Regions from separate parts of the Pantoea sp. YU22 genome, predicted to be linked through region 3. Evidence: predicted binding sites of a transcription regulator. Region 3 holds the regulator's gene; each other region holds the start of a gene.
What was found. The regulator CRP, encoded in region 3, controls carbon source genes, mostly activating them, when cyclic AMP is high. The targets are predictions, from matches to a motif close to ATGTGANNNNNNTCACAT.

Region 1: rbsD (D-ribose pyranase) is a predicted target of CRP. The motif match lies at 1,437-1,454, and genes of this name have one in related genera.
Region 2: azuC (stress response protein AzuC) is a predicted target of CRP. The motif match lies at 3,237-3,254, and genes of this name have one in related genera.
Region 4: EKL29_RS15260 (PTS mannitol transporter subunit IICBA) is a predicted target of CRP. The motif match lies at 2,536-2,553, and genes of this name have one in related genera.

Annotation. Positions count from the first base shown of each region.
Region 1 is NZ_RYDU01000011.1:115,554-123,475, reverse strand. Features, by position in the region: gene rbsA (ribose ABC transporter ATP-binding protein RbsA) at 1-931, opposite strand, end outside; gene rbsD (D-ribose pyranase) at 939-1,358, opposite strand; gene EKL29_RS15720 (YgiW/YdeI family stress tolerance OB fold protein) at 1,529-1,924, opposite strand; gene qseB (quorum sensing response regulator transcription factor QseB) at 2,086-2,748, shown strand; gene qseC (quorum sensing histidine kinase QseC) at 2,745-4,076, shown strand; gene kup (low affinity potassium transporter Kup) at 4,080-5,948, opposite strand; gene ravA (ATPase RavA) at 6,239-7,735, shown strand; gene viaA (ATPase RavA stimulator ViaA) at 7,732-7,922, shown strand, end outside.
Region 2 is NZ_RYDU01000007.1:193,683-201,604, forward strand. Features, by position in the region: gene EKL29_RS12650 (hypothetical protein) at 1-1,005, opposite strand, end outside; gene EKL29_RS12655 (alpha/beta fold hydrolase) at 998-1,918, opposite strand; gene EKL29_RS12660 (fumarylacetoacetate hydrolase family protein) at 2,054-2,890, opposite strand; gene azuC (stress response protein AzuC) at 3,086-3,163, opposite strand; gene mntP (manganese efflux pump MntP) at 3,283-3,858, opposite strand; gene EKL29_RS12675 (DUF1158 domain-containing protein) at 4,161-4,403, shown strand; gene mqo (malate dehydrogenase (quinone)) at 4,919-6,532, shown strand; gene EKL29_RS12685 (phosphoketolase) at 6,825-7,922, shown strand, end outside.
Region 3 is NZ_RYDU01000007.1:14,633-22,554, reverse strand. Features, by position in the region: gene EKL29_RS11870 (YccS/YhfK family putative transporter) at 1-1,177, opposite strand, end outside; gene crp (cAMP-activated global transcriptional regulator CRP) at 1,236-1,868, opposite strand; gene EKL29_RS11860 (OsmC family protein) at 2,169-2,573, shown strand; gene EKL29_RS11855 (phosphoribulokinase) at 2,809-3,678, opposite strand; gene EKL29_RS11850 (YheU family protein) at 3,740-3,958, opposite strand; gene EKL29_RS11845 (hydrolase) at 3,955-4,971, opposite strand; gene EKL29_RS11840 (LysE family translocator) at 5,029-5,631, shown strand; gene EKL29_RS11835 (LacI family DNA-binding transcriptional regulator) at 5,633-6,613, opposite strand; gene tauA (taurine ABC transporter substrate-binding protein) at 6,849-7,829, shown strand; gene tauB (taurine ABC transporter ATP-binding subunit) at 7,840-7,922, shown strand, end outside.
Region 4 is NZ_RYDU01000011.1:13,571-21,492, reverse strand. Features, by position in the region: gene mtlD (mannitol-1-phosphate 5-dehydrogenase) at 1-248, opposite strand, end outside; gene EKL29_RS15260 (PTS mannitol transporter subunit IICBA) at 343-2,277, opposite strand; gene EKL29_RS15255 (DUF3053 domain-containing protein) at 2,725-3,441, opposite strand; gene ppc (phosphoenolpyruvate carboxylase) at 3,595-6,246, opposite strand; gene argE (acetylornithine deacetylase) at 6,532-7,680, opposite strand; gene argC (N-acetyl-gamma-glutamyl-phosphate reductase) at 7,849-7,922, shown strand, end outside.

The DNA.
Region 1 (7,922 bases), on a different contig from region 3:
GCCAGACACGGCCTTTGCTGCGCGGCAATGCGCCATAGAGCAACTTCATCAGTTCGGTGCGTCCGGCGCCCATTAACCCGGACACGCCAAGAATTTCGCCTTTGCGCAGCGTGAAGCTGACATCGTGCACGCCCGGTCCGCTGAGGTTTTCAACCTTGAGACGGATTTCGCCCGGCGCCTGGTCGAGGCGCGGATACTGATCTTCCAGCTTGCGCCCCACCATCATCTCGATCAGGCCCTCTTCGCTGAGCGTGTTTACGGGACGCTCGGCAATAAACTGGCCGTCGCGGAAGACCGTGACGTCATCGCAAATCTCAAAGATCTCTTTCATGCGGTGAGAGATATAAACAATGCCGCAGCCCTGCGCCTTCAGCTCGTTGATAACGCGAAACAGCGACAGCGTTTCGGTATCGGTAAGCGCGTCGGTCGGCTCATCCATGATGATCACCTGCGACTTAAAGCTCAGTACCTTAGCGATCTCCACCATCTGCTGGTCGCCGATCGACAGATCGCCCACCAGCTTGTGGCTGTTAAAGCGCAGATTGAGGCGCTTCAATAACGCATCCGCCTCGGCATACATCTGCTTCCAGTTGATGCGGCCAAAACGGTTAACGAACTCGCGACCCAGGAAGATGTTTTCCGCCACGCTCAGCTGAGGGATCAAGTTCAGCTCCTGGTGAATAATGCCGATGCCCGCTTCCTGCGACGCTTTGGGGCCGCTGAAGGTAGTCTCCTCGCCGAGCCAGCGCAGCGAACCTGCATCGCGGCTATAGATGCCGGTCAGCACCTTCATCATGGTGGACTTACCGGCGCCGTTTTCGCCTACCAGCGCCATTACGCGTCCTGGATAGACCGCCAGCGACGCGCTCTTTAACGCCTTTACGCCGGGAAAGGACTTCTCAATCCCCTGGAGCTGTAATAAGGGTTGCATAACGGCCTCAGAAGGTGACGCCAGCGCTCAGGATGACATTCGCAAACGGAGAGCACTCTCCGCTGCGAATGACCGCCTGACTGCGTTGAGTCTGTTGTTTGAACTGTTCGTGACTGATGTAATGCACTGCAATGCTGTTTCCCTGGTGCTGTTGCAAGGCTTCGAGCACGGCGAGAAGTTCACTATGGAGCTGCGGATTGTGCTGCTTGATCTCTTCCGCCATCAGGGCGCTTTCCACCTGCATCTCCAGCGTGACGGCTTCCACCACCTGCATAAAATCGGGCGTACCCGGCGTAAGCGCCAGATCAATACGCTGCGGTCCCGCCGGGATCGGTAAACCGGCATCGGCGATAGTCAGCGTATCCGTATGGCCCAGGCGGGCAATCACGTAAGAGAGTTCAGCGTTTAACAGGCGACCTTTTTTCATTTTTTGCTCCAGAGCGAAACGTTTCGCTAGCGGCAGTGTATGAAATGGCGGCAGTAACTCAACGAGGGAGATCGAGAAGTGTGATCGTCATCGAAACGTTTCGCGCGCGCTGACGAGAATTTGGCTTAGGCGGAAAAAAGGGCCGCTGAAACGGCCCTGTGTGGAAAGTATCAGGGCGCTTTGCGTACCCGTTTGACGTCAAGTTCAATGCTGTTGAAATCTTTGTCCAGCTCGCCCGTCAGCTCAACGCGGTCTTTCGGCGTAATAGTCAGACCATCCCAGCGCTTGTGGTCGATCTCTACTTTCATGGTGCCGGTAGCGTCGCGGAACAGATAATCTTCATCGCCGATCTGCTTCTCCAACTGGCCGCGTACGGTGATCCAGCTGTCATCTTTCATCTCTTCCGCCTGCTTAACGGTCACCACGCTGCCCTGATCGTTTTGAAAACCTCCCTGTTTCGCCTGGGCTGCAGGCGCATTCGCATCGACGAATCCGCCCTGCGCGGCGGCAAAAACCGGCGCGGTAGCCAGCGCCAGGATAGCTAAAAGTGCGGCATGCTTTTTCATCTTTTCACCTCTTTTCCATGAATGTCTCTTGTGTACGCCCTTATTAAAACAGCCAGTTCTTAACAGGATCTTAAGGGGCAAAAAAAGGCGAAAAGTCGCGATATCGCCTGTACAAGCGCCGTTCTGCTTCGTATAAAGCCTTTGCGGATTAAGGAGAGATTATGCGCATTTTACTGATTGAGGATGATCGGCTGATTGGTGACGGCATCAAGGCCGGACTGGGCAAGCTGGGCTTCAGCGTTGACTGGTTTGTCTCCGGCGACGAAGGGTTCGCCGCGCTCCATGCCGCGCCCTGGGACGCAGTAATCCTCGACTTATCGCTGCCGCAGCGCGATGGACTGGATATCCTGCGCGCCTGGCGACAGCAGGGCGCGGAGGTGCCGGTGCTGATCCTGACCGCACGCGACGCCCTCGATCAGCGTGTCGAAGGTCTGCAGCTCGGCGCTGACGATTACCTTTGTAAACCCTTCGCGCTGGCCGAAGTGGCGGCGCGGCTGCAGGCATTGATCCGTCGCCGTCACGGCCAGCTACAGCCAGAACTGCGCCACGGCACGCTGGTTATGCAGCCCGCAAGCCACAGCGTTACGCTGGATGGCGAACCTCTGACCTTAACGAGCCGCGAGCTGACGCTGCTGGAACTCTTCCTGCGCAATCCTGGCCGCGTGCTGACGCGCAGCCAGCTTGAGGAGAAGCTCTACAGCTGGGACGCCGACGTCTCCAGCAACGCGGTTGAAGTGCATATTCACCACCTGCGTAAAAAGCTCGGCACCGCCTTTATCCGCACCGTACACGGCGTCGGTTATATTCTGGGAGAAGCGGAATGAGCCTGTTTCTCCGGCTCGGCATCGGCTTTGTCTTGCTGCTCGGCCTCTGCTGGGGCAGCGCCAGCCTGAGCGTCTGGCTACAGACGCGCGCCACCATCAACGAGCTGTTCGATACGCAACAGCTGCTGTTCGCTAAGCGGCTGATGGCGCTTGACCTTGCCGCGCCCGACAGCGCCGCGTTGCCGAAGAATAAGGTGCTGCTGCGCCAGCATCGCGGCAATCAGGATGACGACGCCCTCGCCTTCGCGATTTTTACCCGCGACGGCAAACCGGTACTGAACGACGGCGAAAACGGCAGAATGCTGCCGTTCGACGCTGACGCGCAGGGATTCCACGACGGACAACTCACCGATGACGACGACGCCTGGCGTTTTGTCTGGCTGACGACGCCGGATGGACAACACCGAATCGTGGTAGGCCAGGAGTGGGAGTACCGTGACGACATGGCGGAAACGCTGGTGAAAAGCAGCATCCTGCCCTGGCTAATCGCGCTGCCGCTGATGCTGTTGTTGCTGCTCGTGCTGGTATGGCGAGAGCTACGTCCGCTCAAGCGCATCACAAAATTGCTGGCGCAGCGCGCGCCGGACGATGACAGGCCGCTGGATGCTGGCCGGGTGCCGCTGGAGGTCAAACCGCTGACAGAAGCGCTGAATGGCCTGTTCAGCCGTATCAGCGCAATGGTTCAGCGCGAGCGCCGGTTTACCTCCGACGCCGCCCATGAATTACGCAGCCCGCTGGCGGCGCTGCGCGTACAGAGCGAAGTGGTGCAACTTGCCGCTGACGACGAGGCAATGCGTCTGCACGCTTTACGCCAGCTGGATAGCGGCATTAAGCGCGCCACGCGGCTGGTAGATCAGCTACTGACGCTGTCGCGCGCCGAGGCAGAGGACGCGCGCGACGCGTTCCAGCCTGTCGATCTACAGCGTCTGTTGCAGGAGGCGCTGGCCGAGCAGCTGCCGAAAGCTGACCGCGTCGGCGTCGCGCTGCGTCTGGAAAGCAGCGCCGAACCCGTGATTCAGGGCCATCCGCTGTTGCTGTCACTGCTGGCACGCAACCTGCTGGACAACGCCATTTGCTATACGCCTGAAGGCAGCGAGGTCAGAGTAATACTGGAAAGCCGCAGCTTGCGCGTTGAGGATAACGGCAAGGGATTGAGCGAGGCGGAAATGCAGCGCCTGGGCGAACGCTTCTGGCGGCCGCCGGGACAGGAAAAAAGCGGCAGCGGGCTGGGATTGTCGATTGTGCGCAATGTTGCGCAGCTGCACGCTATGCAGCTCAGCTTCAGCCAGAGCCAGGGCGGCGGACTCTGCGTCGCCCTGCGCTGGTAGAAATCAGATTTCGACCTGGGTGCCCAGTTCAATAACCCGGTTCGGCGGGATCTCAAACTGATCAGGCGCGCGCAGGGCGTTGCGCTGCAGCGCCAGGAAGAGTTTGCCGCGCAGACGCAGATACCAGGGACGTTTGCCCATAATCAGCGACTCGTGCGACATAAAGAACGAAGTCTCCATCATCCGGCAGTTAAGCCCTTCCAGACCACAACGGTGGAAAATTTCCTCCACGTTCGGCGTTTCGCGCCAGCCATAGCTTGCCACGACGCGCCAGAAGGTCGGCGACAGCTGCTCTATGGCGACGCGGCGCACGTTGTGCACGTAAGGCGCATCTTCAGTGCGCAGCGTCAGAAAGACCACGCGCTCATGCAGCACCTTGTTGTGCTTGAGGTTATGCAACAGCGCAAAAGGGATCACGTTCAGCGCGCGCGACATATAGACGGCGGTGCCCGGCACCCGCACCGGCGGCGATTTCTCCAGCGAGGCGATCATCGCCTCCAGCGAGTTGCCGTGTTCATGCATCCGGCGCAGCAGGCGGAAACGCTCGCTCTTCCAGGTGGTCATAATCAGGAACATGACCAGACCCAGGCAGATTGGCAGCCAGCCGCCGGAGAAGAGCTTAATCAGGTTAGCGGAGAAGAGCGGCACGTCGATGCAGAGAAACAGCGTCAGGATCAGGCCGACCGCCAGCTTGTTCCAGTGCCAGTTTTTCACGGCGACGGTGCAGGAAAGAATCGACGTCAGCACCATGGTGCCGGTCACAGCAATGCCGTAAGCCGCCGCCAGGTTGCTGGAGTGTTCAAAGCTGATAATCACAATCAGCACGGCAAAATAGAGCACCCAGTTAATCATCGGCACATAAATCTGACCCGACTCCATCTCCGAGGTATGAATAATGCGCATCCCCGGCAGATAGCCCAGGCGAACCGCCTGACGCGTCAGCGAGAAGACGCCGGAAATCACGGCCTGCGAAGCGATGACCGTCGCCAGCGTCGCCAGAACCAGCAGCGGAATCAGTGCCCAGTCAGGCGCCAGCAGAAAGAAGGGGTTTTTAATCGCTTTCGGATCGCTGAGCAGCAGCGCGCCCTGGCCAAAATAGTTCAGCACCAGCGACGGCAGCACCACAATAAACCAGGCGATGCGAATCGGCAGCTTGCCGAAGTGCCCCATATCCGCATAGAGGGCTTCCACGCCGGTAATCGCCAGCACCACCGCGCCCAGTGCAAAGAAGGAGATGGTTTTGTAGTGTACGAAAAAGTTTACCGCGTAGAGGGGGTTAAGCGCCTGCAGCACGTCCGGGTTCTTCATAATGCCGGTCACGCCCAGCACCGCCAGCGTCAGGAACCAGACCAGCATCACCGGCGCGAAGAGTTTGCCGACGATGCCGGTGCCGTGCTTCTGGATCAGAAACAACAGCGTCAGCACCGCGATTGAGAGCGGAACGATAAAAGGATCGAGCGACGGCGCGGCGATCTCCAGCCCTTCTATCGCCGACATTACAGAGATGGCGGGCGTAATCACCACTTCGCCATAAAAGAAGCTGCCGCCGATCAGGCCCATAATGACCAGTACCGCCGTCGCGCGCGCGCCGGTATTGCGCCCCGCCAGCGACATCAGGGTTAAAATCCCGCCCTCGCCGGCGTTATCCGCGCGCATGACGTAGCTGATATATTTCAGCGACACCACCAGCAGCAGCAGCCAGAAAATCAGCGACAGAAAGCCGAAAACCGCTTCGCGCTCAACGCCGAAACCGAACTGACCGGAGAGGCATTCACGCAGGGTATAGAGCGGGCTGGTGCCGATATCGCCATACACTACGCCAATTGCGGCCAGCGTTAACGCACTAAGTGATTGCTTGTTATCCGAGCTCATAGAGTTATCTTTTGTTGGAGCAGAGAGGCGCAAAACCCCATCGCTCTTGCTGTCAAAAAGCGCACAGTATGCACGTATTTCCCAAAAAACCCATCTCGCTCCTTCATCACTGCAGCCGACGCTGGCGATTTTTCTCGCGACATTACAAGCCGCAGCGGCATTATGCGATGATTGAATTTTGTGACACAAAAAAGCGGACGGCAATCAACGCTTTCACGCATCATAATCAGTAGAGTAGCGCGCCTGCCATAATACGACGGCAGCAGTAACAGAAGGACAATGAAGTGATTATGGCTCAACCCCATCTTTTGGCAGAAAGAATTTCTCGTCTCAGCAATGCCCTGGAGAAGGGCCTGTACGAACGACACGACGCTATTCGCCTCTGCCTGCTGGCGGCGCTGAGCGGCGAAAGCGTCTTTCTGCTTGGCCCGCCGGGCATCGCCAAGAGCCTGATCGCCCGCCGCTTAAAGTACGCTTTTCAACACGCCCGCGCATTTGAATATCTGATGACGCGCTTCTCAACGCCGGAAGAGGTGTTCGGCCCGCTGTCGATTCAGGCGTTAAAAGATGAAGGCCGCTATCAGCGACTGACGAAAGGCTATCTGCCTGACGCGGAAATTGTGTTTCTGGATGAGATCTGGAAAGCGGGCCCCGCTATTCTCAATACCCTGCTGACCGCGATTAACGAGCGACGCTTTCGTAATGGCGACAGCGAGGAAAAAATTCCGATGCGCCTGCTGGTCACCGCCTCAAACGAACTGCCGGAAGCGGACAGCGGACTGGAAGCGCTATATGACCGCATGTTGATCCGTCTCTGGCTCGACAACGTGCATGAAAAGCAAAACTTTCGCAGCATGCTGACCCACCAGCAAGATGAGAACGCCAATCCTGTCGCGGAATCGCTGCGCATCAGCGACGAAGAGTATTATCAGTGGCAGCAGGGCATCAGCCAGGTCAACCTGCCGGATAATGTTTTTGAATTGATCTATCAGCTACGCCAGCAGCTGGAAAAGCTACCCGACGCGCCCTATATCTCCGATCGCCGCTGGAAAAAAGCGATTCATCTGCTGCAGGCGAGCGCTTTCTACAGCGGCCGCAACGCTATCGCGCCAGTCGACCTTGTTCTGTTAAAGGATTGTCTGTGGCATGACGTAACCTCGATGCAGGTGCTGGAGCGCGCCATTGACCAGCTAATGACCCAGCAGGCATGGCAACAGCAGACGCTGCTGCTTAAGCTGCAGCAGCTCAAGGCGCGGCGTCTGGTGCTGCAACAGCAGCAGAGCGTGGCGCAGGCGATCACGCTGGAAAAACACAGCGGCATGTTCAGCCGCAAGCCGCACTATGAGCTTCCCGCCAGCCTGGCCGACGCGCAACTGACCCTGATGCTGCAACAGCCGCTGACGCTGCACGATATGCAGGTAACCCATGTGGTGATCGCCCGCGACGCGCTGGAGCAGTGGTTGCTGAAAGGCGGCGACATTCGCGGCAAGCTGAACGGCATTGGTTTCGCCCAGACGCTCGATCTGCTGGTGGATGCGCAGCATTGTCTGGCGCTGCGCGACGTCAGCCTGCAAACGGCGCGCCTGACGCTGCCTGGTGCCGTGTCGCACAGCGAACTGCCTGCAGAGATCAGCGAGGCGCTGGACGAGCTGGATGCCCAGTTGCGCGCGCAGCGTCACCAGTTCAGCCAGCATCAGCGCTGCCTGTTTATCAGCGACGACTGGCTGGCACGTATCGAAACCAGCCTGCAGGATGTCGCCGATCAGCTGAAACAGGCGCGTAAATGATCTCACTGGAGACGCTCAGCGAACTGCTCTCCATTGGCGAAGCGGAACTGATAGAGGATCTGATCCTCGCGCTGCTCGCCACCCCGCAGCTGGCGATCTTTTTTGAAAAGTTTCCCGGCCTGAAGCAGGCGATGATGCGCGACGTGCCGCGCTGGAAAGCGGAGATCACCGCCGAGCTGAAAGCGAC
Region 2 (7,922 bases), 180 kb from region 3:
CCAGGGGTCCATCAGCAGGAAACTATCGACCGTCAGACGCGTGGCGTGGATCCCCGCCGCCAGATACCAGTCACGGTAGATCTCTGCCACCACGAAACTCAACGCTTCGGGGTCCTGATAGCGTATCTCCAGCAGTTGCCAGTTCCGGTCGGCCGCCATCCTTTTTAACGGCGCTTTGATATATTCATCCAGCCCCCACTCCGCTTCCGGCACATTATCGGTTGGCGCGGGCGCATTCCAGCGGCTGCGATCGCTGCCGTAGCGCGCCAGAAATTCCGCCACGCGCCCGCCGCCCTGCAGATACTCTTTCTCCGTCGCGCCGCCCAGCGCGCCGAACTGAAAGAAAGAGCGATCGCTGGTGCGCGTCACCGGCCACTGGCGCGTGCAGTGGTTGACGAACAGGGTGCTTTTATCCGGCAAACTGCGCATCAGGAATTCATTAAACGCCAGCGGCAGCGCGCGCAGCTTCAGACGGAAATAGCTCATTTGATCGAGCATCAGCCTGTCCTGATTCGGATCCTGCATATGGTGCACCGCCAGACGCGGCCAGGCAGCCAGCAGCGCCGCCGCCACTGCTTTGCCCTGCTCGAATCCCGCCTGCGCGTCGTCAGGATCGTTATTAAGGGAACGCACCGGACAGAGAAAAGTTTGCGGCAGCCAGGGCGCGCCCATCGCGGCGGCAAGATGCGTCAGCGCGCCGTTCGATGAGCCGATAAAAGCGGCAGGATAGTCACGCTCCGGATATTCGCTCACCATCCACTCGGCAATGCCTTCGACGTCGAGATCCCCTGCCTGCGCTTCGCTGATCCCCTCCGCCATGCCGCCAATGGCGTAGCCCCACTCTTTCAGCCGGGTCGGCAGACGATTGAGCGAAGGGAGCAGGCGGTCCAGCATCGGCGACTGGCTTGGGCTGTCGAAGGGTTTGTCATGCAGAGCGTGGGCCAGCGCCATCAGCATGGCGGCGGCGGAGTCGAAGCGGGCGATGCCCTTCGGTGGTTTACTCATGCTGATTCTCCTGCTGAATGCGCGCCAGGAACGGGCGAATGGCGTGGCAGAAACTCCAGGGATAAACATAGTGCAGCATATGGGTGCCGCCGCGCAGCGTCATTATCTCGCCTCGCGCCAGCAGCGCGCCCAGCTCTTCTACCCAGCGCGCAGGCGAAACCGCATCGCGCGAGCCGCGCAGAAGCAGGGTCGGTGCGTTGACGTAAGCCAGGCGCTGTTCGATACGATCGTGCAGCATCGCGCGCATGGTTTGCAGCGCGCGCCAGAGTCCGGCTTTGGCATAGTCGATGCGCGCCAGCGATGCGGGAGAACGGTGCCGCTCAAGGCGGCCGTTGCGCCAGTCGCGCCAGGCCTGACGCACCAGACTGCGTGCGTGACGATCTACCGTTGGCCCTTGCAGCACTAACCCTGCCACCGCGTCAGGATGCCTGACGGCCAGCGCAGCGAGGATCTGGCAGCCAAAGGAGTTGCCTATCCAGATGGCGCGCGACAGCTGATTGTGTTGCAGCCACTCCCAGAGCGCGTCGGCCTGCTCGTCAACCGACAGCGTCGGCGCGGAAGGCGGCAACGCGCTGGCACCAAATCCAGGCAGATCCGGCACCAGAACGCGGTAATTATTGCCGAGCGCCAGCGCCAGTTCCTCCATCGCGCGGCCCGACATCACCAGCCCGTGCACCAGCACCAGCGGCAGACCGGGCGCGTCATTGGGCGTGACGCGGGTAAACATGCGCCACTCACCGACCTGTTGAAAATAGCCGGCCAGTCCCGCATGGTGACTGCGCGGCGAAACGGGCGGCGTCTGCTTTAAACGTCGCCATTGCTGAACGCCCCACCAGGTTGCCGCTGCGCCCAGCCCTAGCCCGGCCAGCAGCGCGCCGCTTTTCCAGCGCGTCGGTTTTTCCTTCCGCCTCATTACCCACTCCTGAAAATGGTTGTGTTACTTCAGTGTAGGCGGCGAAAGCGTGACCAGCAGGCGAGACGGGGGAAAGTTGTGGTGCGGTACAAAAGAAGAGGCTGCGATCGGGCACAATCGCAGCCAGCAGCGGGATCAGGCGATCACGTTGCGCAAGCGGCCAATCTTTTCGATTTCCACTTCCACCACGTCGCCGCTGAACATAAACAGCGGTGGCGTGCGTTTCTTACCGACGCCGCCCGGCGAGCCGGTGAAAATGACGTCGCCCGGCGAGAGCGGACTAAAAGCGGAAATATATTCGATGATATTCGCCACCTTGTGCACCATGCTGCCGGTGGTGTCGTTCTGCACTTCGCGACCGTTCAGGAAGGTTTTAATCGCCAGCGCCTGCGGATCGCCGACAGCTTCGGCAGTGGTCATCCACGGCCCGAAGCCGCCGGTCTGCGGCCAGTTTTTCCCGGCGGTGAACCAGGTAAACTGCATATCGCGCACCGTCGCATCCATAAAACAGCTGTAGCCGGCGACATATTCCAGCGCCTGCGCCGCTTTTACCTGATGCGCAGGTTTGCCGATGATAACCGCCAGCTCGCCCTCATAATCGAATTCGCTGGTGGTCGCTGGCTTCAGCAGCGGCCGGTCGTGTCCGGTCAGCGAGTCGGCGAAGCGAATAAACAGCGTAGGGGCATCCAGGGTCTCGGAGAACTCTTTGCGCTTGTCGGCGTAGTTCATGCCGACGCAGAAAACTTTGCCTGGATTTTCAATCACCGGCAGGAACTGCAGTGCGGAAAAAGCGTAGTCAGCCGGCATCTCGCGAAAAGCGGCCAGGTCAGCCATGGAAGAACGTTCAAGAAAGGTTTTCAAATCCGGGCACTGCGCGCCCAGGCGCAATCCGACATCTACCACGCCGTTCTCACGCACGATGCCAAAACTTTTTCTTGCCTGGTCAGGAAGATAAAAACTGCAAAGCTGCATTACTGCCTCGTTGTTATAGGAAAATTCGCGCGCAGGTTAGCAAAAGATAAGATAAAAATCGTACAGACTTTCGCTCATCCGATCTGTCGACGGAGCGCAGACCGCATGACACAGCAACAGTTCAGCACGGTCTGAAGCGAGATGATAATCACGGGTTATGAGCTGCCCGCGATGCCAGGCGCTGCTGGCAGCAGATTAGTACATTGCGCCGGGGGGAACGTATTTGAAGGTCTCAACGTAAGCGCGGAAGACGTATTTTACTAAGCGTTTCATAGATCACCTGATTCAAAATTTGTTGAATAAATGCAGTGAAAGTATAGCTTTTGTGCATTTTACAGGCAATAAATTTTGAAGCAGATCACAAAAACAGTATTAATTTTCTGCGCAAGGCGTTAAGAGAAGAGATTGAGATGCTGGATAAGGATGGTGCAGCCAATTGAAATCAACACCAGCCCGCCGAGCACTTCCGCCCACTTGCCCAGTACAGGACCGACTAAGCCGCCAACCAGCACGCCCGTGGTCGCCATGATCGTCGTCGCCATACCGATGGTTAGCGCCGTCGCGATGATATTAACCTGCAAGAAGGCCAGACCGACGCCGACCGCCAGCGCATCGAGACTGGTGGCGACCGCGGTGGTCGCAAGCACCATAAAACCATGGCGCTGCGGCGCTTCGCACGGCTCAGCCGTCGCAGTCTGTCGAAAACCTTCCATCATCATGCGGCCGCCGAGGAACGCCAGCAGAAAGAAGGCGACCCAGTGGTCCCAGGCCATCACATAGCGGCTGGCGGCCAGCCCTGCGGCCCAGCCAATTAACGGCGTCAGCGCTTCAATGGCACCAAAAATCAGACCGGTGCGCAGCGCCTCTTTGAATCCGGGGCGATGCAACGCCGCGCCTTTGCTTAACGCAGCGGCAAACGCGTCCATCGACATTCCGAAGGCAAGGATCAGGGTTGCGATAAAAGTCATAATGGCTAATGTCAGGGTAAAAAGCGTTCAGAAACCCGCTTTTTACCGCAATAAAGGTTCAGTCTGGTAAAAGAGCGCGCAGTCTAACACGCATCCTGCCTGATAAAAAGACAAGAAAATCATGGGTTTAAGTATAGCAAAGGCTATAACTTTTATCGTTCGCTATGTTTTACCGCTAAGTTAATGGTACTTAAGCCTTTTCTCAGGATAAAAATGGTACGCGGCCCTACAGCAACCACGGGGATTGAACCCTGCCGCGGATTACCGGAAAATAGCCGCGCTGATTAATGCGGAACCTGCTGATGAAAAACCCCTTTGAATCCCTGATTATTCCCGGCGGCATTTTGCTGCTTGGCTTTCTTTCTGCTTTGCTGTTGCCCGCGCCGAATTTCGGTCTGACTATGGCTAAAAGCCTGACGCAACGGCTGCACTTGCAGGATATCAACCAGCTCTACACCCTGATTTTTTGCGTGTGGTTCCTGCTGCTGGGCGCGATCGAGTTTTACGTCATCCGCTTTATTTATCGCCGCTGGTTTCGTCCCTGATGCTCTGGCCTGCCCGTGGCGGTTTTTGCGCCGAAGCGGGCAGTTAAGAATCACAAAAATGTAACATTATTTTTACAGGATCGGCTGAAAAACCCCGCCTCATAAAAAATTCTTTATCGTTCTCTTTCTGCTTACACCATTCAAATCAAAAGCTTATAAAATAAGGCGAATTCTTCTCCATTTCCTGTCTTGCACTGTCATTGTGCATTTACGCAACATCATATTCGGTTAACCTGCTGAGTTTTCGGTAAAAAATTCCTTATAGCCGCCAGCCTGAGATGATTAATTCTTATGCTGAATCATTTCTGCATTTAAAAAATAAACAAATGTTTAATTCAGAGGCGAGAATGTTATATTCAATGGACAAAGCATAACGTGCAGTTAACCTGCATCCCGCTTAAACGAACCTGAGTCTTAACCTTTGAGAAATAGCGCAACGCGTTCCCAAGAAGCGCGGCTATTTTGCCTGCGAACCTGTTGAGCATCAGGTCAACAGAGAGAGGAGATGTCGCCTCATGTGCAAGACAGCTTTAAGCCTTACGCTCGCAATGAGCGCCACTGGCATGGAAAAACCACAGATGTCCGAGCGTAAAGACGTTGATGTGCTGCTGATCGGCGCTGGCGTGATGAGCGCGACGTTAGGCGCCTGGCTACAGGAGCTGGAGCCGGACTGGACCATTGAAATGGTCGAGCGTCTCGAGAGCGTGGCGGAAGAGTCCTCTAACGGCTGGAATAATGCCGGTACCGGCCATGCCGCGCTGGCGGAGCTAAACTATACGCCGCAAAAGGCGGATGGCAGCATCGACATCAGCAAAGCGCTGGCGATCAATGAATCCTTCCAGATTTCCCGTCAGTTCCTGGCGTATCAGGTTCAGAAGGGGCGTCTTCATTCGCCTGAACGTTTTATTAACAGCACGCCGCATATGAGTTTTGTCTGGGGCGAAGAGAACGTAGCTTTCCTGCGCAAGCGTTATCAGGCGCTGCAGAAAAGCACGCTGTTCCGCGGCATGGCCTACTCTGAAGATCCGCAGCAGATTGCCGAGTGGATCCCGCTGGTAATGAAAGGACGCGATCGCCGACAGAAAGTGGCGGCGACCTGGACGGAAATGGGCACTGACGTCAACTTCGGCGAAGTGACGCGCCAGCTGATCGCTTCGCTGGAGAAGCACCCTGGCTTCCGCCTGCGTCTGCGTCAGGAAGTGCACGATCTTAAACGCCTGAGTGACGGCCGCTGGCAGGTCACGCTGCATGCGCTGGCCACCGGCGAGAAACGCGTGTTGACGGCGAAAAACGTCTTTATCGGCGCGGGCGGCGCGGCGCTGCCGCTGCTGCAGAAAAGCGGTATTCCGGAAGTCAGCGGTTATGCCGGTTTCCCGGTAGGCGGCTCCTTCCTCGTCACCGAGAATCCAGACGTGGTACGCCAGCATATGGCGAAGGTATATGGCAAAGCCTCGGTCGGCGCGCCGCCGATGTCGGTGCCGCACGTCGATACGCGCGTGCTGGACGGCAAAAGGGTGCTGCTGTTTGGCCCATTCGCCACCTTCTCGACTAAATTCCTGAAACAGGGTTCGCTGCTGGATATGTTCGGTTCAATGAACAGCGGCAACCTGCTGCCGATGATGAACGTCGGGCTGAAGAATTTCGATCTGGTGAAATATCTGGTCGATCAGGTGCTGCAGAGCGACGCCGATCGCATGGAGGCACTGCGCACCTACGTGCCGGATGCGCATCCGGACGACTGGCGTCTGGTTACCGCTGGCCAGCGCGTGCAGATCATTAAAAAAGATGCCAAAGAGGGCGGCGTGCTGCGTCTCGGCACTGAAGTCGTCACCTCGCAGGATGGCTCTATCTCCGCCCTGCTCGGCGCCTCGCCGGGCGCATCGACCGCAGCGCCTATTATGCTGGAGCTGATGGCGAAAGCCTGGCCGGAGCAAATGGCCTCGACTGAATGGCAGAACCGCATTCGCGCCGTTGTGCCTTCCTGGGGCCGCAAGCTCAACGGCGACGTGGCGCTGACGGAGAAAGTGCTGGCGGATACCAGCCGCCTCCTGAAGCTCGCCTACTCGCCGGTTACCCCTGGCGCGGCGAACGACGAAGGGCGCGAAACCGCCCATGTCGTCGGCAAATAAAGCGTTTTGACAAAAAAGCCTCGCATTAGCGAGGCTTTTTTTTTCGGCCGTGGCGCCTGAACAACGCGTATTAACCGATCGCTAAAACGCTAACAGAGCATCCCTGTCCCAGCCTGCTTTTCCGGCGCTCACTATGGCGCGGGACGCTTTGCTCGTCAGTTTATACTCCCCGCGCTGTTAACTTTTGTGCACCCGGCGTCCTTGCCCGTCGCCTGGTCGAGTTGCGGATTCTCTATTAGGGTTAATGAAACGCTTTTACCTGTCACCGTTTCGCTAACCAGGAGAATGCCCGATGTCACAATCGACCGCTGCCAGTGAGTTGCAACTGCTGGATCGCTACTGGCGCGCCGCCAACTACCTGTCCGTCGGGCAAATTTACCTGATGGCGAACCCGCTGCTGCGCGAGCCGCTGCAGCCGGAACATATTAAGCCTCGTCTGCTGGGACACTGGGGCACCACGCCAGGCCTCAATTTTATCTACGCGCACCTGAACCGCATTATTCGCCAGCGCGACCTGAATCTTATCTATATCTGCGGGCCGGGCCACGGCGGGCCGGGCATGGTGGCGAATACCTGGCTGGAAGGTAGCTACAGCGAAATCTATCCGCATATCAGCGACGATGCCGAAGGCATGCAGCGCCTGTTTAAGCAGTTCTCTTTTCCCGGCGGCATTCCGAGCCACGCCGCGCCGGAAACGCCGGGGTCGATCAACGAAGGTGGCGAACTGGGTTACTCGCTGTCGCACGCGTTTGGCGCGGCTTTCGATCATCCGGATCTGATCGTGCCCTGCGTGATCGGCGACGGCGAGGCAGAAACCGGCCCGCTGGCGTCGAGCTGGCATGGCATTAAGTTTCTCAATCCCCAGCGCGACGGCGCAGTGCTGCCGATCCTGCATCTCAACGGTTATAAAATCGCTAACCCGACTATTCTGGGTCGCGCCAGCGATGACGATCTGCAACAGCTATTCCGCGGGTATGGCTATGAACCGCTGTTCGTCAGCGGCCACGAACCAGAGAAGATGCATCAACAGATGGCCGCCACGCTGGAAAACGCCTTTGATAACATCGCCGCTTTCCAGCAGGCGGCGCGTACGGGCGGCGAGCAGGACGGCATTCCACGCTGGCCGATGATTATTCTGCGCAGTCCCAAAGGCTGGACTGGCCCGCAGGAAGTCGACGGGAAAAAAGTGGAGGATTTCTGGCGCGCGCACCAGGTGCCGGTAGCGGCCTGTCGCGAGGATGCGGGGCATCGCCAGATTCTGGAACAGTGGCTGCGTAGCTATCAGCCGGACGATCTGTTCGACGAGCAGGGTCGCCTGAAACCAGAGCTGCGCGCGCTGGCGCCGCAGGGTGATAAACGCATGGGGGCCTCCCCCTACGCCAACGGTGGA
Region 3 (7,922 bases):
GGATCCAGTAGGGCTTGGGGATATCGAACAGCATCGCCAGCGCGCTGCCGAACATCAGCATCACGGCGAAGCGCGCCGCCGTGCGCAGCGCAGAGGACTTCAGCGACAGATAGCTGCGCAACGCGGCAAGCAGCGGCAGACGGCGCTGGCGATCGGTCATCAGGTCGCGCTGATAGAGCGGTTTTTGCGTGCGCAGCACGCGCGCGATGCGGCTGAAGTGGTAGAAGCAGAAGTGGCCCACCGGGTTATCGGGATGCTGACGGGCGATCTTCTCCAGCGCGCCGAGCGGCTTATCCATATCGAAACGGCTCGGCAGCTGGTGGTAAAGAATGGCGTCGGCGAGCGCGCGCAGTCGTGCCGAGATAATGTTGGCGTTCCAGCGTATTACCGCTTCTGCATGGCTGCGCTCTACCAGTTTCTGCACCTCCTCTGGCTGATGCAGGCTGACAGAGATATGCTCCTGCAGATCGAGCGCCACCTGAAAAGCGCGCGTCAGCCGTTTATGGCTGTTGTCGCGGCTGGCGGAGAGCATATGCATCTGCTGATAGCAGGTGTTAATCAAATCGACCGCTTTCTGCTGGCGCGCCAGCAGCGGGGGCAACGCTTTTTCCGGATCGGTAAGCTGGGTCAGCAGCGTATATTTCGCGTCGCAGTAATCCGCCAGTTCGCGGTAGATCAGGCTCAGGGTTTCGCGCATCGGCTGCTCTTTCCACAGCCAGAACCAGAACCAGTTGAAGAGTCCATACCAGAGCGTGCCGCCGATATAGAGCAGCGGCGGCACATAGATCGGCATGCGGCCGATCAGGCTTAGCGTAAAGATGGCCGCCACCAGCGTCCCTGAGAGCAAACGCCCGTGCAGAGGGCTGATTTCGCCGGTAACGCCCAGCAGCAGCGGCAGAACAAAGAGCACGGCAGGCAGCGGCACGCCTTTCAGCGTTAAGAGCTGGATCAGGAAACTGCCGAGCGCAAACAGCGAGCCGCCGACAATCAGACGTTTGAAGAAGCGTTTGTGCGGCGTATCCAGGCCCGCGACGTTACAGCAGGCAGGAACGAGAGAGAAGAGCAGCCCTTTTTGCAGATCGCCGAACAGCCAGCCGAGTGCCACGGGAATGCACAGCACCAGCGTCTGCCGCAGGGCATAGTTAACTTCGGGGTGATAGATGATTCGACGCCACATCACTTCGCTAAAAGCAGTAACGGCGTGACTGAGAAATCACGCCGTGAGTGAGAGGAAATCAGCGGGTGCCGTAAACGACAATGGTTTTGCCGTGTGCGGAAATCAGATTCTGGTCTTCCAGCATTTTCAAAATGCGGCCCACGGTTTCGCGTGAGCAACCAACGATTTGGCCAATTTCCTGACGAGTAATTTTGATTTGCATGCCGTCGGGATGCGTCATGGCGTCTGGCTGTTTAGCCAGGTTAAGCAGGGTTTGTGCAATACGTCCGGTAACGTCGAGGAAAGCTAAATTGCCTACTTTTTCCGATGTGACCTGCAGACGGCGCGCCATCTGCGACGAGAGACGCATTAAAATATCCGGGTTCACCTGGATAAGCTGACGGAATTTCTTGTAGGAAATCTCCGCCACTTCGCACGCGGTTTTAGCGCGTACCCAGGCGCTGCGCTCCTGACCTTCTTCAAACAGGCCAAGCTCGCCGATAAAATCACCCTGATTCAGGTAAGAGAGGATCATCTCTTTGCCCTCTTCATCTTTGATAAGTACCGCAACGGAACCTTTCACGATGTAGTAGAGGGTTTCAGCCTTCTCACCCTGATGAATCAGCGTACTTTTGGATGGATATTTGTGAATATGGCAATGGGACAGGAACCATTCGAGTGTAGGGTCTGTTTGCGGTTTGCCGAGAACCATTCGCTATTATCCTCTGTTGTAATCGTGCCCAAAACGCGGGGGGATTATTCCCTGCCAGGCGATGAAAGCTTCAAGCGTTTCTCCTGAAGGAGATTATTCGGGCCTTATTTTGCGGCAGGCGCTTGATGTGTCCCGTCTTCGTCCTTAACAGAACGAACTATTTTCAGCACTGTTTGTAGCACAGCTTTTGCCGACTGTCTTCTGTTGTCTCGCTTCAGCAAAGGGGGGATTACTCTGGATTGCTGTTTGTCAGGTGAACGCGTACTCTGGCGGCAAACGGGCTATTCTTGAGGTGGAAACATGCAGGCACGAGTGAAGTGGGTCGAAGGGTTAACCTTTCTCGGCGAGTCGGCGTCGGGACATCAGATTCTGATGGACGGCAACTCCGGCGATAAAGCGCCAAGTCCGATGGAGATGGTGCTGATGGCGACGGGCGGCTGCAGTGCCATCGACGTGGTCTCTATTTTACAGAAAGGGCGCAACGAGGTGGCGGACTGCGAGGTGAAGCTGACCTCAGAGCGTCGCGAAGAGGCGCCGCGTCTGTTTACCCATATTAACCTGCACTTTGTGGTCAGCGGCAAAGCGCTGAGCGATAAAGCCGTGGCGCGCGCGGTAGATCTCTCAGCGGAGAAGTATTGTTCGGTGGCGTTAATGCTGGGCAAGGGCGTTGAGATTACCCATAGCTATGAGGTGATTGAGCTGTAAGGCTGGTTGCCTTTAGCAACGAGCTCGCGCGGGTGAAATGGGCCGATCGCAAAGTCGCTCAAGGCATCCATGCGCGCTCGGCCCGCGACATCCTTGTCGCGGGACGCTTTGCTCCTCTGCCCATCTCACCCGCTCTTTGCGTTCCGGATGCCCTCTTTTGCGTCTTTGCGATCGGGCCTTGCCATCCGCGACCACCTCGGTCTTACCACCTGCGACCACCTGCGACCACAGCCGGTCAGGCGATCTGCTTCCCTTCCATCAGTCGCTGCACCAGCGGTGCCATAATCAGCTCCATCGCCAGCCCCATTTTACCGCCCGGCACCACCAGGGTATTCATATGCGAAATAAACGAACCCTGCAGCATCGCCAGCAGATAGGGGAAGTCGATATTTTCCAGCCCGCGGAAGTGAATAACCACAAAGCTCTCGTCCAGCGACGGGATCTCACGCGCGGCGAACGGGTTTGAGGTATCGACGGTAGGGACGCGCTGGAAGTTGATATGGGTGCGTGAAAACTGCGGCGTAATGAAGTTGATGTAATCCTCCATCGAGCGAACCACGGAATCCATCACGGCTTCGCGCGAGTGACCGCGTTCGCTGGTGTCGCGCACCAGCTTCTGGATCCACTCCAGGTTAACGATCGGCACAACCCCTACCAGCAGATCGACTTTCTCCGCCACATTATGCTGCTGCGTCACTACGCCGCCGTGGAGTCCTTCATAGAACAGCACGTCGGTATTTTCCGGCAGCGGCTGCCAGGGCGTAAAGGTGCCAGGCACCTGATTCCAGGGAACGGCTTCGTCGTAGGTATGCAGATACTTGCGCGACTGGCCTTTCCCTTCGTTGCCGTAGTCGGTAAAGGTTTGCTCCAGCAGACCGAAATCATTGGCTTCCGGACCGAAATAGCTGACGTGGCGCCCTAAGTCGCGCGCCTTGCGGATAGCCATATCCATTTCCGGCCGCGTATAGCGGTGGAAGCTGTCGCCCTCCAGCTCGGCGGCATGCAGGTTGAGCTGCTGAAAAATTTTACGGAACGCCAGGCTGGTGGTGGTGGTGCCGGCGCCGCTGGAGCCGGTTACCGCAATAATCGGATGTCGTGCTGACATGGAAAAGCTCCCTGTAGAGTCGGGCGATGAGCATAGTTAACACGAAAAGCGCGTCGACGCATCAGCCGCGAAATTCGCTGCGCGGCATAATATTGATAGTTTCATGCAGTTCCGACCAGACCAGCACGACGTCGCCGCGCTCCAGCTGGCGGCGCACATCATCGACTTTTTGCGCCAGGCTGCGCTCCTGCTCGCCATAGTCAGTGCCTTCGCGCAGCACAAAGGCTTCAATCAGGTTGGTAAGCGTATCGGGATCGAGTTGTTGCCAGGGAATAATCATGATGAGAGCCATTGTGTAAGCCACTGCGGCACACGTTGTTCGAGCCACATCTGCGGTTGACGCAGCGTGCCGCCGACAAAGCCAACGTGTCCGCCATGCGGCGTAAGTTGATAGAGGGTGCTGGCTGAGAGCTGCTCCGGCAGTGGGATCACCTCATCAGTCATAAAAGGATCGTCTTTGGCGTGAATGATCAGCAAGGGTTTACGCACCTTTTTTAACAGCGGCATAGCGCTGGCGCGCCGGTAATAGTCGCCCGCATCAAGAAAGCCGTGGGCGCGGGCGGTGATGGCGTCGTCAAAATCGCGCAGGCGGCGCAGCGCCTTAAGCTGCAGCAAATCTACCGGCAGCGTGCCCGGCCAGGCGCGCAGTTTACGCTCGGCGTTCTTTTTCAGCTGATCGAGCAGATAGCGTTGATAAAAGCGTGAAAAGCCCTGTTCAAGCTTCAGACTGCACGGCTCCAGCAGCAGCGGCGCAGAGACGATAACCCCGGCGTCGAGCGGCGCCGCCTCGCCCAGCCTGCCGAGCAGGCAGCCCAGCATATTGCCGCCGAGCGAAACGCCTACCGCGGCGGTCGGCGCATCGCCCCAGCGCGTTTTCAGCCAGCGCAGAAAAAAGGCGGCGTCTTCGGTTTCGCCAGAGTGATAGATACGATGCAGGCGGTTCGGTTCGCCGCCGCAGCCGCGAAAATGCATCACGACGCCGAGCCAGCCCTGCCGCTGGCAGGCATGCATCAGCCCGTGGGCATAAGGACTGTGAAAGTTGCCCTCCAGACCGTGAAACAACACCACGCGCGGCTTATGGCTCGCCTGCTGCGGATCTTCGCTCCAGGCGAGATCGACGAAGTCGCCGTCCGGCAAATCAAGGCGCTGCCAGTGCGGACGCAGCAGCAGACGACGACGCACCAGACGCGGCAGCACCGTCTGCAGATGCGGATTGCGCAGGGCGCGCGGCGGCATAAAGCCCGCTGTCGCGTCAGGAGTAAAATTCATGCCGCCAGGGCTTGTCTGATCCATATCACACTGTTAGCTTCGTTAAGTTTGTCGCAAGTCTGGGGTGAGGAGCACCCGTTCATGGAACTGAGCCTGTTTTTTTCAATGTTAGGTTTTCTCTGGGTCGCCGCCATCACGCCAGGCCCTAATAATATGTTACTCACCGCCTCCGGCGCCAATTTCGGCTTCTGGCGTACCTTGCCGTTAATGGTCGGCATTATGATCGGCATGCAGGTGATGCTGCTGATGGTGGCGTTCGGCGTCGGCGGCCTGATCCTGCTCTATCCCGCGCTGCACCTTATCCTCAAGATCGCCGGCAGCCTTTATCTGCTCTGGCTGGCCTGGAAAATCGCCACTGCCGCCTATGAGAAGCTGGAAACCGGCGACGCGCCGCCAAAACCGATGCCGTTCTGGCAGGGCGGCCTGCTGCAGCTGATAAACCCGAAAGCCTGGCTGATGGCGCTGGGCGCGGTCGCGAGCTTTAGTCTTGCCGGCGCTGCCTATCTGCATTCGGTCATGGCTATCAGCTTTGGCATGTTTCTGGTTAACCTGGTGGCGGGCATTATCTGGATCGGTTTCGGCGCGCTGATTGGCCGTATCCTGCAAAGCCGCCGCGCCTGGACCCTCTTTAATGTGGCGATGGGCCTGCTGACCGCTGCCTGCGTGCTGCTTATCTGGCGTTGAACTAGCTGGAGGCGCGCTCGACGCGCTTCCACGGCAGCAGATCGCGCACCACCGGCGACGTCGGGCGGCGAATACGCTGCAGCAAAAGCTGAACGCTGCGCGCGCCAAGCTGATACATCGGCTGTTCAACGGTGGTGAGCGGCGGATTCAGGCTGCGAGTGAAGGGAATGCCGTCAAAGCCGACGACGGCGAGATCCTCCGGAACGCGCAGGCCCGCCTCCAGCGCGGCATGCACCACGCCTACCGCCAGCACGTCCGACACCGCCAGCACCGCATCCGGTGGCTCAGGCTGCTGCAACAGCTGACGCAGCGCCTGGCTGCCCGCCTCGCATGAAATCTCTTCGGCATAGGCCACGCCGCGCCACGGCAGCCCCAGCTGTTCCAGCTCTTCGCGATAGCCCGCCTCACGCTGATGCGAATAGAGGTAGCGCATATCGCTGTTAACCAGTCCGATACGGCGACGGCCTTTGCCTGCCAGATAGCGCACGGTTTCGCGCGCCGCGCCGCGGTTATCAATGGCGACGGAAGAGGCTGCTATGGCGGGATCGTATTCTGCGCACTGCACCCAGGGCGCGTCGCCAATCAGGGCGGCGATATCCTGTAGCGTAGAGGCCGCATCCATGGTGATAACGCCATTAACCACCTTGCCGGTCAGCAGACCGAGCCAGGCGGATTCTCGCCGCAGCTGCGAGGCGGAGTTGCAGAGAAGAATATGGTAGCCCTGCGCTTCCGCTTCTGCCTCGATGCCTTGCACCACGCGCGAGCAGAAGGGATTAGTGATATCGGAAATCAGCACCAGCAGCATATGGCTCTGGGCGGTGCGCAGCTGGCGCGCAAGCAGGTTGGGCTGGTATTCGCTGGCGGAGATCGCCGCCAGCACCCGGTCGCGCGTGTCCGCTTTTACGCCTGGATGCGCATTAAGCACGCGGGATACCGTAGCTTTAGAGACGCCCGCCAGCAGCGCGACCTTCTCAATGGACATATTGCCGCATACCTTTCTTGCCGGTTAACAGGGAGCCCTATCAATAACACAGCGGCAATGTGAGCGCCTGCCATTTTGTCTGAATAATCGGTCGCTCATTGCCAGATTTCGCATCAGCTTTGCCGATCATGATCTAAGAACATCTTTTTATTATGAATAATTTTTAATTCCTTTATGAAATCACTGCCGCTGGCGACACTGCGCCCATCATAAGAGCCTGGCGGAGTGCGATTTCATGGCAGTAAAAAGACCTTTAACGATGTTGGCCGCAGCGCTTTCGCTGTGGGTGTTTCAGGCGCAGGCCGTCAATGTGACGGTGGCGTATCAGACCTCTGCCGAACCGGCGAAAGTGGCGCAGGCGGACAACACCTTTGCGCGAGAGAGCGGCGCGACCGTTGACTGGCGTAAGTTCGACAGCGGCGCGGGCGTGCTGCGCGCGCTGGCGTCGGGCGATGTGCAGATCGGTAATATCGGCTCCAGCCCGCTGGCCGTGGCCGCCACGCAGCAATTACCGATCGAAGCTTTTTTACTGGCGTCGCAGCTCGGCAGCTCCGAAGCGCTGGTGGTGAAAAAGGGGATTGGCGGCCCGAAAGATCTGATCGGTAAACGCATCGCCGTGCCGTTTATTTCCACTACCCACTACAGCCTGCTGGCGGCGCTGAAGCACTGGGGCATCAAGCCGACAGAGGTGCAGCTGGTAAATCTGCAGCCGCCCGCGATTATCGCCGCCTGGCAGCGTGGGGATATCGACGGCGCCTATGTCTGGGCGCCCGCCGTCAACGAGCTGGAGAAAGATGGCAAGGTGCTAACGGACTCTTCGCAGGTAGGGCAGTGGGGCTCGCCGACGCTTGACGTCTGGGTGGTGCGCAAAGATTTCGCCAGCGCGCATCCTGACATAGTAACGGCTTTCGCCCGCAGCGCCATTGAGGCGCAAAAGCCTTACCTTAATAATCCGGACCAGTGGCTGAAGCAGCCAGATAATCTGAGCAAGCTGTCGCGTCTGAGCGGCGTGCCCGAAGCGCAGATAGCGGATCTGGTGAAAGGCAATACCTACCTCACGGCGCAGCAGCAGGTAGAGCAGCTGGGCAAGCCGGTGAATAAAGCGATCGTCGATACGGCCAGCTTCCTGAAAGAACAGGGCAAGGTGCCGCAGGCGAAGGCCGACTACAGCGATTTCGTCACCAGCCGCTTTGTCGAGCCGCTGGCGAAACAGTAAGGAGAACGCCATGCTGCGCATTGCTCATCTTAACGCGCGCTATGCCGGACGACCTGCGCTGCAGGATATCAGCCTGCAGCTCGATAAAGGCGA
Region 4 (7,922 bases), on a different contig from region 3:
ACCAGATCAACGTCCGCCACCAGTGCGATAATATCGTCGCTGGTACTGTTGACGGCGCTGACGCCCTTCACGATTTCCACTTTTGCCTGCTCGCCAACCACATGTACTGGATATTCATGACGCGCGTTCAGTGCATCCAGCACCACCTGGTTGACATCGGCAAACACCAGCTCAATGCCTGCATCCGCCAGCAGTTTGCCGATGAAACCACGACCGATATTACCTGCTCCAAAATGTAACGCTTTCATAATATTGACCCATATCAAATGACGATGGGGCGGGCATGCCCGCCCCGGAAATCGGGACGGGCTTACCCGCCCCAGGGAAAATCACGCAGGACGTTTAGGCGGTCGCCGGGCTGCCCGACAGCAGATCCAGCACTTCCTGCACGCTGTTGGTGTGCGCCAGCTTCTCGATGACGCTTTCGTCGTCCAGCGCATTCGTCAGGCTGGTGATGACCTGGATGTGCTCATTGTTACGCGCCGCGATGCCAATGACCAGACGCGCCACGTCATCCGCATCCTCGCCGAACAGTACGCCCTGCGGATACTGACAGAACACCACGCCCGTTTTCAATACGCGATCTTTCGCTTCCACTGTGCCATGCGGCACCGCAATTGACTCGCCCAGATAGGTTGGGGTGAGCTGTTCACGCGCCAGCATCGCTTCCACATATTCCGGCTGAACGTAGCCGCCTTTCACCAGCTGCTCGCCGGCGAAGCGGATCGCCTGCTCTTTATTGCTGGCGCTCAGGCCGAGGAAGACGTTGTCCGCGCCCAGTTTGAACAGATGGGCGTTGCTGGAGTCGTAGCTGTCCGCCAGCGCGGTCTGTACGGTTTCGCGGTGCGCTACGCTACGGTTCGCCGCAATCAGGCGATCGGTCAGGTTGGTGTAGAGCGCGCTGTCGAGGAAGTTATTCAGCGAGATATGCTGCGCCTGCGGTGCCTGACGCATTGCGCGTTCGGTGAGGTCGCGGTGGGTAATCACCAGATCGACATCGCCCGGCAGCGAGTTAATCGCGCTGTTGGTGACAGAGACATTCGTCAGTCCCGCATCCTGCACTTTCTTACGCAGCACGCCAGCGCCCATCGCGCTGGAACCCATGCCGGCGTCACAGGCGACGATGATTTTACGCACATGACTGACATCAACGCTGTTGGCGTCAGCTACGACCGGCGCGCCCGCTACTGCCTGGCCTTTAGACTGCGCTTTCATCTCCTGCATGCGTTTAGTCGCCGCTTCGATATCGTCTTCTTCTTTAACTTTGCTGGTTTTCAGCAGAATAGAGGAGACGACGAAGGAGACGGCAAAGGCCGCGATAATCGCCGCGATGTTGGCGAAGTAGGCACCTTTCGGCGTCATCGCCAGCACGGCCAGGATTGAGCCTGGAGAAGCCGGAGAGACCAGACCGCCATTAAGCAGCGTCAGGGTAAAGACGCCGGTCATGCCGCCCAGAATTACCGCCAGCAGCAAACGCGGTGCCATCAGCACGTACGGGAAGTAGATTTCGTGAATACCGCCGAGGAAGTGGATGATCGCCGCGCCGCCCGCAGACTGTTTAGCGCTGCCGCGGCCAAAGAGCATATAAGCGACCAGCACGCCCATACCCGGGCCTGGGTTTGCTTCAATCAGGAAGAAGATTGATTTGCCCGCTTCACTTGCCTGCTGGATGCCCAGCGGCGAGAAGATGCCGTGGTTAATGGCGTTATTGAGGAACAGGATTTTCGCCGGCTCAACAAAAATCGAGGTCAGCGGCAGCAGGTTGTGCTGCACCATCAGGTTGACGCCTGCGGCGAGAATATGCGACAGACCTTCTACCAGCGGACCGATAGCCAGAAACGCCAGCAGCGCCAGCAACATGCCGATAATGCCGGCAGAGAAGTTGTTGACCAGCATTTCGAAGCCGCTTTTGATTTTACCGTCAACGGCGCGGTCGAAAGATTTGATCGCCCAGCCGCCCAGCGGACCGGCAATCATTGAGCCAAGGAACATCGGCATATCGGCGCCGACGATCACGCCCATTGTTGTGATCGCGCCGACCACGCCGCCGCGATCGCCACCAACCAGACGACCACCGGTGAAACCGATCAGCAGCGGCAGCAGGTAGGTGATCATCGGGCCGACCAGCTTCGCCAGCGTCGCGTTAGGAATCCATCCGGTTGGGATGAACAGCGCAGTGATGATACCCCATGCGATAAACGCACCGATGTTAGGCATCACCATATTACTCAGAAAGCGACCAAAGCTCTGAACCTTGACCTTGACTGATGAGGACATAAAGCCACCCCTTATCGAGACGCGCTGCAATAAGAGAGCGCGTTTGTTTTTGTTAAGCCAGCACGGCGGCAAGCCGTCGCTATTACTGTATGCACGCGGACTCTATCACGCGAATATGACGCTGCGTAGCGGTTGGCCTAAGTGTGATGCAGATCACCTAATTCGGGTGGGGGCAGGGGGCATTTTAGTGAGTCAGATCACATAATAAACGTGTAAAAAAAACACAATGGCTGTTTTTTCGCCGCAAAGCCGGCCTAAATGTGAAGAACATCACGTTTATGGGGGGTTGGTTTGTTTCATTTATGTGACTACGATCACAAACTATTTTTGGTCAAAAATGCGCCATATCACACTCCTGACGAGGCGCTTATCGGGCTGGCGAAAATCTGAAAGGAAGCGACGGCTGAAGAAGCCGGGGCAAGCCTGAGGCTCGCCCCGGAAGAGGTGTTACTGCAAACCGCTCTGAACGGCGGTCTGTGCCTGCGTTAATGCCTGCGCATTGGCGGAGATGGTGCTCATCAGGGCGTTATATTGCGTTACCTGATCCGGCGTCGGGAACTGAACGGCATTGTTGTTGAAGCTCACGCGCGGTCCCTGCTGCTGCAGGAAGTCGCCCGCCTGCGCCGCACCCTGGCTCAGCGCCTGCAGCTTCGGCAGCAGCGGCACCAGCTGACTGGCTGGCTGCGTCACGACTTTATCGTAAACGGTGTCGTAAACTTTTTTCAGATCCTCTTCCTGCTTAAGCGCGGCTTTGCTGCTGTCAGCCTGCATTTTGGCGCTTTCCAGCTGCTGCGTCACAATGACCAGCGCGCCGTTCGCCTGGCGGAGCGCGTCGCGGCGCGTCAGGTAATCCTGTGGAACGTGGATCGCCGACAGCTCATCGACGACCGGGCGCATGCCCTGATCTATCGCTTTATTCACCTGCTGGGAAAAACCATAAAGAATGGCGTAGTCGCCTGCATATTTACCAAAATTCTGCTTCTGACTTTCGCTCAGGCTTGGCAGATGTTCGCCGCTGCGCATGACGGTATTTTGCAGGAAGTCGATAAAGGCTTTGCGCTGATCGCCCTCTTTGTCGCCGCACGCGGTGAGGTTAAGCACCAGCAACGCGGCGCCGAGCAACATGCCGGTACGCATCCAGATGCGAGAAATTCCTGATGCCATAAGGCAACTCCTGTAAATGAGAATGTGGATAACTGAGGAATGGTCCTAAAGGATAGAGCAAAGTAGCGCCCAGGCACAACGCTCGCAAGCGCGAAACAGGCAGCAGAACAGAGGTTTCCGGGCAGGGGGCCTGCCCGGGAGTGGTCAGGAAGATTAACCGGTGTTGCGCATACCCGCCGCTACGCCCGCGATGGTCACCATCAGCGCCTGCTCGACGCGCGGATCGACCTCTTCGCCGCGCGCTTCCTGGGCGCGTGAACGCTGCAGCAGCTCCGCCTGCAACACGTTGAGCGGATCGGTGTAGACGTTGCGCAGCGCGATCGACTCGGCTATCCACGGCTGATCCGCCATCAGATGCGCGTCGTTGGCGATGGTCAGCACTGCTTTAATATCGGCGTCAAGCTGGTCGCGTAGCTGTTTGCCCAGCGGCCACAATATTTTGTCCACCAGACGCTGATCGTAATATTCCGCCAGCCACAGGTCAGCTTTGGCGAACACCATTTCCAGCATTCCCAGACGCGTAGAGAAAAACGGCCAGTCGCGGCACATCGCTTCCAGCTGATCCTGATGGCCCTCCTCCATCGCTTTTTGCAACGCTGCGCCCGCGCCGAGCCAGGCGGGCAGCATCAGGCGGTTCTGTGTCCAGGCGAAGATCCAGGGAATGGCGCGCAGCGACTCGACGCCGCCGGTCGGGCGACGCTTGGCCGGACGTGAACCGAGCGGCAGTTTGCCCAGCTCCTGCTCCGGCGTGGCGGAGCGGAAATAGGGCACGAAGTCTGGATTTTCGCGTACGTAGCCGCGATACATAGCGCAGGAGTGCGCCGAAAGCTGGTCCATAATGCTGTGCCACTCTTTCTTCGGCTCCGGCGGTGGCAGCAGGTTAGCTTCCAGAATCGCGGCGGTGTAGAGCGACAGGCTGGCGATCGTGACTTCCGGCAGGCCATATTTAAAGCGGATCATTTCGCCCTGTTCGGTCACGCGCAGGCCGCCTTTCAGGCTCCCTGGCGGCTGCGACAGCAGCGCCGCATGGGCAGGCGCGCCGCCGCGACCAATACTGCCGCCGCGTCCGTGGAACAGCGTCAGCGCGATGCCGGCTTTCTCGCAGGTTTTGATAAGCGCATCCTGCGCCTGATACTGCGCCCAGCTGGCGGCCATTACGCCGGCGTCTTTCGCCGAGTCGGAATAGCCAATCATCACCATCTGTTTGCCCTGGATAAAACCGCGATACCAGTCGATGCTCAGCAGCTGGCTCATCACGTCGTTGGCGTTGTTGAGGTCGTCTAGGGTTTCAAACAGCGGCGCGACCGGCATGGCGAAGGTGATGCCCGCTTCTTTCAGCAGCAGATGCACAGCCAGCACGTCGGACGGGGTTTTCGCCATGGAAATTACGTAGGCCGCGATAGAGCCTTGCGGCGCCTCAGCAGCGACGCGGCAGGTCTCCAGCACTTCGCGCGTTTCGTCGCTCGGCTCCCAGTGACGTGGCAGCAGCGGCCGTTTGGAATTCAGCTCGCGCACCAGGAAAGCCTGTTTATCCGCTTCCGACCAGCTTTCATAGTCGCCGAGGCCGAGATAGCGGGTCACTTCAGCAATCGCTTCGGTATGACGCGTACTCTCCTGACGCAGATCGATGCGCACCAGCGGCACGCCGAAGCACTTCACGCGGCGCAGCGTATCCAGCAGCTGACCGTTGGCGATAATGCCCATGTCGCACTGCTGCAGCGACTGATAAATGGCGTAAAGCGGATCCCACAGCTGATCGTTGGAAACCAGCAGATCGGCCGGGCGCGGCAGACGCTCGCCTTTCAGGCGGCGTTCAAGCCAGGATTGCGTCGTAAGCAGCTGGCTGCGCATACGCTTCAGGATGACACGGTAAGGCTCAATCGCCTCTGGATCGCCGCACAGCTCGCGCACCTCTTCGCTGCATTCAGACATTGAAAGCTCAGAGATCAGCACGCCGATATCGCGTAAAAAGAGATCGGCGGCTTTCCAGCGGCTGAGCTGCATGGCGTGGCGCGTCACTGTGGCGGTAACGTTCGGGTTGCCGTCGCGGTCACCGCCCATCCAGGAGGTGAATTTTACCGGCACGAAATCTACCGGCAGTGTGACGCCGAACGCCTCTTCAACCTGTTCGTTCAGCTCGCGCAGAAAAGCAGGCACGCCTTCCCACAGGCTGTTCTCCACCACGGCGAAACCCCATTTAGCTTCGTCGATCGGCGTTGGACGGTATTTACGGATCTCATCGGTGTGCCACGCCTGCGCCACCAGTTGACGCAGGCGGCGCATAATCTGGTTGCGTTCATAGTCTGAGATATCGCTGTGATCGAGCTGCTTCAGGCAGCTGTTTACCTCGACCAGCTTATGGATCAGCGTGCGGCGAGTGATCTCTGTCGGGTGCGCAGTCAGCACCAGCTCCAGCGACAGCGACTCGATCGCTGCGCGAATATCATTCTCGCTGACGTCAGGCTGCTGCTTAAGGCGATCGAAGGTGGTTTTCAGCAGTTCGGGATGGTTCGCGCCATCGCCGCTGCGCGAAATGGTCTGATACTGTTCGGCGACGTTGGTCAGGTTAAGAAACTGGCTAAAAGCGCGCGCGACAGGCAGCAGTTCGTCGTTCGACAGATTTTGCAGCGTGTTAAGCAGTTCCTTGCGATGAGTGTCATTTCCCGCACGGGATGACTTTGAGAGTTTGCGGATAGTTTCCACCCGGTCGAGGATGTTCTCTCCTAGTGCATCCTTGATCGTATCCCCGAGCAGTTTGCCGAGCATACTGACATTACTTCGCATTGCGGAATATTGTTCGTTCATGTGACCCTGACACCCTTATCGTCTTTGTAAACTTCTACACCCACAGCGCGCGGCAAAGCCGGAACTGCATGAGTAATCACCCACCGGGCATAACATCGGCTTTTATCTAGCCACGTAAACCCGGCGGCGTCAATGCGCTTGAACGCCCGGTAACATGCATCTAACTAGCGGAAATTCAAAGATTTTAATTTGACGGGAGCGGGATAAGTTATTCTTATCAACAAATCCCGCGTTTAGACCAGGAAATTTACTTTCTTAACAGTGAATTGCCCTGTTTATTGCGTATCAGTGGCAAAAATGCTGTACAACCTGCGCGATCAGCGATCGAGTCGGCTTAATAAATGCGGTATCGATAAATTCATCAGGCTGGTGCGCCTGGTTGATCGATCCCGGCCCCAGAACCAGCGTCGGACACAGCTCCTGGATAAAAGGCGCTTCGGTGCAGTAGTTGACGACCTCGGTCGGCGTGCCGAGCAGTTTTTCCACCACGGCGACCAGTTCGTGATTGGCCGGACATTCGTAGCCCGGAATCGGCGGGTGCAGCTCGCCGACGGTGAGGCGTCCTGGCCAGCGTGCGCTGACCGGTGCCAGCGACTCGTTCAGCAGCCCTTCCAGATCGCTTAGCGTCAGGCCCGGCAGCGGACGAATATCCATGTGCAGCTCGCAGCATGCGCAGATGCGGTTCGCCGCGTCGCCGCCGTGAATATGGCCGAAGTTCATGGTGGGATAAGGGATCGCGAAACCGTCGTGGTGATAGCGCTCTTTCAGGGTATTGCGCAGCTGCATCAGATGACCGATGGCATCGTGCATCAGCTCGATGGCGTTGACGCCGCGCGCCGGATCGCTGGAGTGGCCCGACTGGCCCTGTACGCGGATAACGTGCGACAGATGGCCTTTGTGCGCGCGTACCGGCTTCAGCGAGGTCGGCTCGCCGATAATGGCGCAGTCGGGGCGAATGTTCGCCGTTTCAGAAAAATATTTCGCGCCCGCCATAGTGGTTTCTTCATCAGCAGTGGCAAGAATATAGAGCGGCTTGCTGAGTTTGCTGACGTCGACATCGCGCAGCGTGTCGAGAATAAAGGCGAAGAAGCCTTTCATATCGGCGGTGCCCAGCCCGTAGAGCTTGTTGTCGTGCTCCGTCAGGGTAAAGGGATCGCGCGTCCAGCGCCCCTCGTCGAAAGGCACCGTGTCGGTATGTCCCGCCAGCAGCAGGCCACCCGCGCCGCTGCCGGTGCGCGCCAGCATATTGAATTTATGGCGCGTGCCTGGCACGGGCTGCACTTCAACGCTGAAGCCCAGGTCGCGAAACCAGCCTGCCAGCAAATTGATTAAAGTTTCATTGCTCTGATCCAGCGCCGCATCGGTCGCGCTGATGGTCGGAGTCGCGATCAGCTGGCGGTAGAGTTCGATAAAAGGCGGTAATTTTGTCTTCACTGTTGACGGTCCTTGAGTTAGGATGTATCAATATTCATGCAGTAATAGTGAATAAAAATACATTAACGCCGGTTGGCTGGGAAGCAGAAATCCTCCGCAAACGGCATCGTGGGCAACGGGGCAAGGCCGCGACCCGGAACGTGTGACTGTAAAAAGGTATACAGCCTGATGTTGAATACGCTGATCGTTGGCGCCAGTGGTTACGCTGGCGTAGAGCTCGCCACCTTCCTCAATCGTCATCC